2 regions of the Streptomyces sp. NPDC021562 genome follow, and region 2 is predicted to be linked to the other one. Evidence: riboswitches for the same ligand, from Rfam matches in the RefSeq annotation. Region 2 holds a riboswitch; the other holds the start of a gene.
What was found. A riboswitch is a leader RNA that binds a small molecule or an ion and turns the genes downstream of it on or off. The one in region 2 is predicted to bind thiamine pyrophosphate.

Region 1 (4,894 bases), on a different contig from region 2:
CGCCCTGGTCGTGCGTCACGGCGAGCACCGTTGTGCCCAGCCGCCCGAACAACTCGCGGAGTTCCACCACCAGCCGGTCCCGCAGGGAGCGGTCGAGCTGCCCCAGCGGTTCGTCGAGCATCAGCAGTCGCGGCCGGGGTGCCAGCGCCCGGGCGAGCGCCACCCGCTGCTGCTCGCCGCCGGACAGCCCGGCCACCGCCCGCCGCGCGGCGCCCGGCAGCCCCACCAGCTCCAGCAGCTCGGCCACCCGCGCGGCCCGCTGTTCCGTCCCGGCCCCCCGCATCCGGAGCCCGAAGGCCACGTTCTCGCCCACGTCCCGCTGCGGGAACAGCTGGTGGTCCTGGAACATCAGCCCGACCCCCCGCCGGTGCGCCGGTACCCGTGCCTGGTCCTGGCCGTCGAGCAACACCCGCCCCGCACCGAGCGGTTGCAGCCCCGCCACCGCCCGCAGCAGGGTCGACTTGCCGCTTCCGCTGGGCCCGAGGACACACACCACCTCGTGCTCGGCGACCGCCAGGTCCACCGTGTCGAGCACGGCGCGCGCACCGAACCGCACGGTCGCCGCGTCCAGTTCGAGAAGCGGCATCAGAACTCCGCCGTCCGGTCGGTCCGCAGCCGTTCGAGGACCAGCAAGGCCACCGCGCACACCACCATCAGAATCGTCGAAAGAGCCATCGCCTGGCCGTAGTTGAGATCACCGGGCCGGGACAGCAGCCGGGCCACCGCGACCGGCAACGTCGGGTTGTCGGGCCGGGCGATGAACACGGTCGCCCCGAACTCGCCCAGCGACACCGCGAAGGCGAACCCGGTCGCGACCAGCAGCGCCCGCCGCACCAGCGGCAGGTCGACCTCCCGCCACACCCGCCACGGCGAGGCGCCGAGCACGGCCGCCGCCTCCCGGAGCCGCTCGTCCACGGCCCGCAGCACCGGGAGCATGGTCCGCACCACGAAGGGGACGCCGACCAGCGCCTGCGCGAGCGGGACCAGGATCCAGGACTGCCGCAGGTCCAGCGGCGGCTTGTCCAGCGCGATCAGGAACCCGAAGCCGACGGTCACCGCGGACACTCCGAGCGGCAGCATCAGCAGCGCGTCGAACCCCCGTGCCAGCCGTCCCGCGTCCCGCCGGGCCAGCGCGGCGGCGGCCAGTGCGCCGATCAGCACCGCGACGGCGGTGGCGGCGGCCGCGTACTCCAGCGAGTTCACGACCGACTCGATCGGCGCGACCAGGAAGGTGCCGCCGTCGGCGTCGCCCAGCGCCCGGTAGTAGCCGAGACCGCCGTCGAGCGACCGCCGTACCAGGACGGCCAGCGGCAGGAGGAGGAGTACGGCGATGGTTCCGAGGACCCCGGCGAGCAGCGCCCACTGGCCGGCCCCGCGCGGCCGGCGTGCCGTCACCGACGGGTCCACCAGCCGCAGCGCGCTCTCCCGGCGCCGTACCGTCCACGCGTGCACGGCGAGGATCGCGCCGACCGCGGCGAACTGGACGATCGTGAGGACGGCGGCCGTGGCGAGGTCGAAGATCTCGGAGGTCTGCCGGTAGATCTCCACTTCGAGGGTGGCGAAGGTGGGCCCGCCGAGGATCTGCACCACGCCGAAGGAGGTGAAGGTGAACAGGAAGACCATCAGCGCGGCGGCCGCCACGGCGGGCGCGAGCGCGGGCAGGGTGACCTTGCGCCAGGCGGCCGCCGGCGAGACGCCGAGCATCCGTGCCGCCTCCTCCTGGCGGGGGTCGAGTTGGGACCACAGGCCGCCCACGGTCCGTACGACCACCGCGTAGTTGAAGAAGACGTGCGCCAGCAGGATGGCCCAGACGGTGGTGTCGAGCCGTACGCCCCACCACTCCTCCAGCAGACCGCCCCGCCCGACGAGCGCGAGGAAGGCGGTCCCCACCACGACCGTCGGCAGGACGAAGGGGACCGTCACGACGGCCCGCAGCACCTGCTTGCCGGGGAAGTCGAGGCGGGCGAAGACATAGGCCGCGGGCAGCGCCACCAGCAGGGTGAGCGCGGTCGAGGCGAGCGCCTGCCAGGTGGTGAACCACAGCACGTGCCGGATGTCGGACTGCCCGACGACCTCGGCGATCCGGCCGAACCGCCAGCCGCCGTCGGTCTTCAGGCCCCGGGCGACGATCGCCGCGACCGGCCAGGCGAAGAAGACCGCGAAGAACGCGACGGGCACGAGCAGCAGCCCGAGCCGCGCCGCGGCCGCCCGCCGGCCGGCGGTCACTTCAGTACGAGTGACGTCCACGTCTTGACCCACTGGTCACGGTTGGCGGCGATCTTGTCGGGCGCCATGGTCTCGGGGTCCGGGGCGGCTGGACCGTACTCGGTGAACTCGTGGGGCACCGCGGCCCCCTTGACCACCGGGTACACGAACATGTTGAGCGGCATGTCCTGCTGGAACTCCTTGGAGACCAGGAAGTCGATGAGCGCCTTGCCGCCCTTGGTGTTCCCGGCGTTGCTCAGCAGTCCGGCGAACTCGATCTGCCGGAAGCAGGTTCCGGTGGCTACACCGGTGGGGGCGGTGCTGGGCTTCGGGTCGGCGTAGATCACCTCGGCGGGCGGCGAGGAGGCGTACGACACGACGAGCGGCCGGTCGCCCTTGGCCTTCTTGCCGCCGGCCGAGCCGGAGAACTCCTCGTTGTAGGCCTGCTCCCAGCCGTCGACGACCTTCACGCCGTTGGCCTTGAGCTTCTTCCAGTAGTCCGGCCAGCCGCCGTCCCCGTACCGGGCGGCGGAGCCCAGCAGGAACCCGAGGCCAGGCGAGGAGGTGGCGGCGTTCTCCGTGACCAGGAGGTTCTTGTACTGCGGCTTGACGAGATCGGCGTACGACGTGGGCGGCGTCAGCTTGTGCTCGCTGAAGTACGCCTTGTCGTAGTTCACGCAGATGTCGCCGTAGTCGATGGGCGTCACCCGGTGCTTGCCGGCGTCGAGCTGGTACGCCGTGCCGACCTGGTCCAGGCCCTTGGCCTCGTACGGCTGGAACAACCCGTTGTCGAGAGCCCTGGACAGCAGGGTGTTGTCGACGCCGAAGAAGACGTCGCCCTGGGGGTTGTCCTTGGTCAGGATCGCCTTGTTGACGGCCTGTCCGGCGTCGCCGTCCTTGAGGACCTTCACCTGGTAGCCGGACTGCTTCTCGAAGTCCTTGAGCACGTTCTTGGAGACGGCCCACGAGTCGTGGCTGACCAGGGTGACGGTCCTGGAGTCGGCTCCGGTGCCCGAGGACGAGCACGCGGACAGCGTGACGAGACCGAGCGCGGCGGCCGCGGCCACGAGGGTTCTGGTGTGCACTGGTGTTTTCCTCCTGGGGTGGACCAGGAAGAGACGCGGCCCTGCCCGTGAGCACGGGGCTCGCGGGCAGGGCGCAACAGCTTGAGTGATGACCGAACTTCCTACCCAGAATGACCTGGGCGAGGTTCAGAGGGTCTGCGGCCCGATTGCCGCACTCTCAGCGCTGTGGCGCTCCCCTGTCGGAATATGAAGATGTACCTGCGGCCCTCAGATTACCGCTCGGTGGCCGCGAGCTGGCCACAGGCCCCGTCGATCTCCTGACCACGGGTGTCCCGGATGGTGACGGGCACCCCGTGCGCGGCGATCGCCTCGACGAACGCCTTCTCGTCCTCGGGCCGCGAGGCGGTCCACTTGGAGCCCGGGGTGGGGTTCAGCGGGATGAGGTTGACGTGCACGGGCTTGCCCTTGAGCAGCCGGCCGAGCCGGTCACCGCGCCATGCCTGGTCGTTGATGTCCCGGATGAGCGCGTACTCGATGGACAGCCGGCGGCCGCTCTTCTCGGCGTACTCGAATCCGGCGTCGAGGACCTCGCGGACCTTCCACCGGGTGTTGACCGGGACGAGGGTGTCGCGCAGTTCGTCGTCGGGGGCGTGCAGGGAGATCGCGAGCCGGCACTTGAAGCCCTCGTCGGCGAACCGGTGGATGGCCGGGACGAGTCCGACGGTGGACACGGTGATCCCGCGCTGCGAGAGGCCGAGCCCGTCGGGCGCCGGGTCGGTCAGCGCCCGGATGGCGCCGACCACCCGCTTGTAGTTGGCGAGCGGTTCGCCCATCCCCATGAAGACGATGTTGGAGAGCCGCGCCGGTCCCCCGGGGACGTCCCCGTCCCGCAGCGCCCGCATACCGTCGACGATCTGGTGGACGATCTCCGCGGTGGACAGGTTCCGGTCCAGGCCCGCCTGCCCGGTCGCGCAGAACGGGCAGTTCATCCCGCACCCCGCCTGCGAGCTGATGCACATGGTCACCCGGTCCGGGTAGCGCATCAGCACCGACTCGACGAGCGTGCCGTCGAACAGCCGCCACAGCGTCTTGCGGGTGGTGCCCTCGTCCGTGGACAGATGCCGTACGACGGTCATCAGCTCCGGGAACAGGGCCTCCCGCAGCTTGTCCCGGGAGCCGGCCGGGATGTCCGTCCACTGCTCGGGGTCGTGCGTGTACCGCGCGAAGTAGTGCTGCGAGAGCTGCTTGGCACGGAACGGCTTCTCCCCGGCCTCGGCCACCGCGTCCTTGCGCTCGGCGGGCGAGAGATCGGCGAGATGCCGCGGCGGCTTCTTGGCTCCGCGCGGGGCGACGAAAGTGAGTTCTCCGGGCTTGGGCATGGTGGTACCAGTGTCGCAGATCGACTCTGGTAGCCCAGGCCAGAGCGGGGTGGGGGTGGTCACCCGTAGGCACCGACTGTCAGCGTTGGTCGACCTCGGACGGCCCAGGGACGGCCCAGGAGTCGATCAGCCGTCGCCGTAGGCGCCCAGGTGGCGGTGCCACGGCCCGTCATCCCATCTCCGCTGGAGCAACCGGGAGCCGTTCCCTGTACGGCCATGTAAAGGTGCGGTCGGGTTCGAGATGGGCGTCGCCCCAGTGAATGGCATGGATGCCGTTCTCGGCGT
Region 2 (4,894 bases):
GGATGCACATGAACAGCGTTCCGCAGCACCTGCACAGCGAGGACCGCCAGGAATACGAGCGGATCCTCGATGAGGCGCTGCGCTCCGCCCCTCACCGTCCCGAACTGGCCGGTTCCGGTCGGCATTTGAACACCGAACAGCTGCGCACCATGGCGCTCAACGCCACCGCACTGATAGCGGCGGCCGCGGCGACCGAGTACCAGCACTATGTGAAGGTCCGCGAGGAACTGCGCAATCCGGCGCGGTCCACCCCGGCCCCCGTCCGGCAGCCGGACTCCGCCGAGTCGGCCGCGGGCGGGTCGCTGGGGCTCGCCACCACCCTCGGCGAAGCCGCCGAGACCACCGGCGCCGGAGGTTTCGCCCTCGCCCTGGTCCTGGCGCCCGTGCTCGCCGGCACCGCCGCCGCGATCTTCCTGCTCGTCGGCTACGTCCTGAAGATGCTGGACCCGGCCCCGGCGTTCGCCCAGACCATGCTCACCGCCGGCTGGGTGTTCGGCGCCGTGACCGCGGCCGCCATCCTCATGGCGGGCGCGGGGCTGCTCCTGACCGCACTGCGCAACAGCCCCTCGCTGGAGGCGGGTGCCTACGGCGAACCCGACGGCGAGGTGGCCAAGGCCCGACAGGCCTGGCGGGACGCCCTGCTGGAGCGAGGCATCCTGCCCTTCCTGCGGGAAGCGCTGGCCACTGACGCCGGTACGGCCGAACTGCGCCGTACAGCCCCGTCGGGCCCGGCGGGCCGGATGCCGCGCCTCGGCTACGACCGCCCCGGCTTCAGCACCGACGACGGCGCGGCTCCCGCCCCCCGCCCGAGCTTCAGCAGCCCGGACTACACCAGCCCGGACTTCGGAGGCCCGGAACACCAGCCGGAATAGCCCGGCCTGCGCCCCCACCCGGGGGCGCGGGCCGGACACGGCTCCGAGCCGGGCGAGCGCTCCCGGGCCGCCCTCAGTCGGCGATCGGCAGATACACCCGGTTCCCCGACGCCGCGAACTCCTTGGACTTCTGAGCCATCCCTTCCTCGATCTCGGCACGACTGCCACCGTGTTCGCGCCGGATGTCCTGCGAGATCTTCATCGAACAGAATTTCGGGCCGCACATGGAGCAGAAGTGGGCGGTCTTCGCCGGCTCCGCCGGGAGGGTCTCGTCGTGGAACTCGCGGGCCGTGACCGGGTCCAGGGCGAGGTTGAACTGGTCCTCCCACCGGAACTCGAAGCGGGCGTCGGACAGGGCGTCGTCCCATTCCTGCGCACCCGGGTGCCCCTTGGCGAGGTCGGCCGCGTGAGCCGCGATCTTGTACGTGATGACGCCCGTCTTCACGTCGTCCCGGTTGGGCAGACCCAGATGCTCCTTGGGTGTGACGTAGCAGAGCATCGCCGTGCCCCACCAGGCGATCATCGCGGCACCGATACCGGAGGTGATGTGGTCGTACGCCGGTGCGACGTCCGTGGTCAGCGGGCCGAGCGTATAGAACGGAGCTTCATCGCAGATCTCCTGCTGAAGGTCGATGTTCTCCTTGATCTTGTGCATCGGGACGTGGCCCGGGCCCTCGATCATGGTCTGTACGTTGAAACGCTTGGCGATCCGGTTGAGTTCCCCGAGCGTGCGGAGTTCCGCGAACTGTGCCTCGTCGTTGGCGTCCGCGATGGAGCCGGGGCGCAGGCCGTCCCCCAGCGAGTACGTGACGTCGTAGGCGGCGAGGATCTCGCAGAGTTCCTCGAAGTTCTCGTACAGAAACGATTCCTTGTGGTGTGCGAGGCACCAGGCCGCCATGATCGACCCGCCGCGCGAGACGATGCCGGTCTTGCGGTTCGCCGTGAGCGGGACGAACGGCAGCCGGACGCCCGCATGGACGGTCATGTAGTCCACGCCCTGCTCGGCCTGTTCGATGACCGTGTCCTTGTAGATCTCCCAGGTCAGCTCCTCGGCTCGGCCGTCCACCTTCTCCAGGGCCTGGTAGAGCGGCACCGTGCCGATGGGGACCGGGGAGTTGCGCAGCACCCACTCACGGGTGGTGTGGATGTTGCGGCCGGTGGAGAGGTCCATGACCGTGTCGGCGCCCCAGCGGGTCGCCCAGGTCATCTTCTCCACCTCCTCCTCGATGGAGGAGGTGACCGCCGAGTTGCCGATGTTGGCGTTGACCTTCACCAGGAACCGCTTGCCGATGATCATCGGCTCGATCTCCGGGTGGTTGACGTTCGCCGGCAGCACGGCCCGCCCCGCCGCGATCTCCGCACGGACGACCTCCGGCGCGACATTCTCCCGGATGGCCACGTACTCCATCTCGGGCGAGATCTCGCCGCGGCGCGCGTACGCGAGCTGGGTGACCGCCTCTCCGGCCCGGCCGCGGCGCGGCTGCCGCGGACGTCCCGGGAAGACCGCGTCCAGGTTGCGCAGACCGCCGCGCGGTGCGGTGTGCTTGATCCCGTCGTCCTCGGGACGGACCGGCCGCCCCGCGTACTCCTCGGTGTCACCGCGGGCGATGATCCAGTTCTCCCGCAACGGGGGAAGTCCCCGGCGGACGTCGGTCTCGACGAGCGGATCGGTGTACGGGCCCGAGGTGTCGTAGAGGGTCACCGACTGCCCGTTGGTGAGGTGCACTTGACGGACCGGCACGCGCAGGTCGGGGCGCGAGCCCTCGACATACCCCTTGTGCCAGCCCACGGACTTCCCCGCCCCCCGTGACGTTTCGCCCGTGGAAGGCTGTTCGTCCTGGTCGGAGGCAGGCGTGCGTGCGTCCTTGTTGGTCATGAGACCTACTCCCTACGCCGGCATTACCCGGTAACAGGTTCGGCGGTCGACGCAGCGGCTTCCGTCGAGCGGTGTTCCCTGTGGAAGTTCACTTGTTCCACGTGAAACATCGCGAATACGGAGATCAGCGCCCTCTCAGCCCGGTGCTCCGAGCTCCCGCGTGTGCAAAGGTGCCTCCACGCTAGCGTCAATTCGGGCGCGGTGAACAGGGGGCCTCTGCCGTTCTTGCGATGATCGGGCGGTGACCACGACACAGCGGCCCCCCTATCCGCCTCCTGACCCACGGCGCGGCGACGGCGCGGTAACGGGCGGCGGACCGGGCCAGGACGGCCGTGCTGCCGGTGCCGGACATGCTCACGCACACAGGTCCGGTCAGGAGCACGCTCATGACCACAGTCCTGATGAGACGGACGGTGCCCATCACGGCCATGGACACCGCGGCGCCGGCGGCGGGCACGGCCACTCGCACAGCCACGGTCCCGCGGCACCCGTCTCGAAGCATCTGCGCAAGGTCATCGCGGCGATCCTGATCCCCTTCACCGCCGCGGTGGTGGTCGGCCTGGTCGTGCTGTGGCCCGGCGGCGCTCCACCGCACGAGCGCACCGGTGTCGGTTTCGACCGGCAGACGCAGGCGGCCACGGTCGCCAAGGTCGTCTCGGTCAGCTGCAAGTCGGTCAACGCCTCGGGAGGCGGTTCGACCGGTGACCTCTCCACCGGCGACGGAGGGTCCGGCAAGCAGGAGGGCGGCGGCACCTGCAAGAAGGCCACGGTCCGGGTCGACACCGGCAAGGACAAGGGCCGTACCTTCACCGAGATCGTGCAGCCCGACCAGTCGCGGCAGTTGCACCAGGGCGAGAAGGTCGTGGTCGCCTACGAGCCCTCGGCACCGAAGGATCTGCAGTACTCGGTCACCGATGTGAACCGGAAGTTCCCGATGGCGTTGCTGGCCGGGATCTTCGCGCTCGCCGTCGTGGTGGTGGGCCGGCTGCGCGGGGTGATGGCGCTGGTCGCGCTGGCCGTCAGCTTCATGGTGCTGACCCTGTTCATCCTGCCGGCGATCCTGCAGGGCTCCAACCCGCTGCTGGTGGCGGTGGTCGGGTCGAGCGCCATCATGCTGATCGCTCTGTACATGTGTCATGGTCTGTCGGCCCGTACCTCGGTGGCGGTGCTCGGCACCCTGGTCTCGCTGTGCCTGATCGGCCTGCTCGGCTCCGAGTTCATCGACTGGGCCGCGCTCACCGGCAACACCGACGACAACACCGGGCTCATCCACGGCCTGTACCCGTCGATCGACATGAGCGGTCTGCTGCTGGCCGGCGTCATCATCGGTTCGCTGGGCGTGCTGGACGACGTGACGGTGACCCAGACGTCGGCCGTCTGGGAGCTGCACGAGGCCAACCCGACGATGGGCTGGCGCGGGCTGTACCGGGCGGGCATCCGCATCGGCCGCGACCACATCGCCTCCGTCGTCAACACCCTGGTGCTGGCCTACGCGGGTGCGGCGCTGCCGCTGCTGCTCCTCTTCTCCATCGCGCAGAGCAGCGTGACGACGGTCGCCAACAGTGAGCTGGTGGCCGAGGAGGTCGTGCGCACGCTGGTCGGCTCGATCGGCCTGGTGGCCTCGGTGCCGGTCACCACGCTGCTGGCAGCCCTGGTGGTGTCGGCCGACCGGCCGGGCACGGAGAGGGTCGTGCCCATGGAGACAGCGGCACGCGGCGGACGGGGGCGGCGCCGGAAGCGCTGACGGCGCCGCCCCGAAGCGCTTGCGGAGTCAGGAGAACACGCAGAAGCGTTCCTGCGTGTTCTCCTCGGGCTTCTCGTGCGGCTCGGGCGAAGAGTCCTGCCCCCGTTGCCACGACATCTCAGCCGGCGCTCTGCTCCTCGGCAAGGATGCGGTCCAGGGCTTCGTCCAGATGGGCGTCGAAATCGGCGAGCGCGCCTTCCTGGCCGAGCGGCACCAGCTTGTCCGTACGGTCGAGAAAGGCCACCAGCGGGGGTGCCGAGGAACGGAACATCGCCTGGTCGCATCCGACCTGAAGGCGGATCAGCACCTCACCCAGCACCTCGGAATCGGCCGGCGCGATGTGCACGTCGCCCTCGCCGCACGGCCGGCCCACCCCGTCGATCAGCAGCTCACGGCCGAAGG

Region 1: linked by a shared signal. The riboswitch ahead of AB0G52_RS14560 (thiamine ABC transporter substrate-binding protein) and the one ahead of thiC (phosphomethylpyrimidine synthase ThiC) in region 2 are both predicted to bind thiamine pyrophosphate.

What each region holds. Positions count from the first base shown of each region.
Region 1 covers NZ_JBFACN010000008.1:108,140-113,033, forward strand. Annotated here, with positions in the region: gene AB0G52_RS14550 (ABC transporter ATP-binding protein) at 1-586, opposite strand, end outside; gene AB0G52_RS14555 (iron ABC transporter permease) at 586-2,184, opposite strand; gene AB0G52_RS14560 (thiamine ABC transporter substrate-binding protein) at 2,223-3,290, opposite strand; TPP riboswitch at 3,371-3,478, opposite strand; gene rlmN (23S rRNA (adenine(2503)-C(2))-methyltransferase RlmN) at 3,503-4,609, opposite strand; gene AB0G52_RS14570 (hypothetical protein) at 4,779-4,894, opposite strand, start outside.
Region 2 covers NZ_JBFACN010000002.1:168,037-172,930, forward strand. Annotated here, with positions in the region: gene AB0G52_RS03185 (hypothetical protein) at 3-872, shown strand; gene thiC (phosphomethylpyrimidine synthase ThiC) at 946-2,748, opposite strand; TPP riboswitch at 2,741-2,918, opposite strand; gene AB0G52_RS03195 (YibE/F family protein) at 2,990-4,492, shown strand; gene AB0G52_RS03200 (SsgA family sporulation/cell division regulator) at 4,611-4,894, opposite strand, start outside.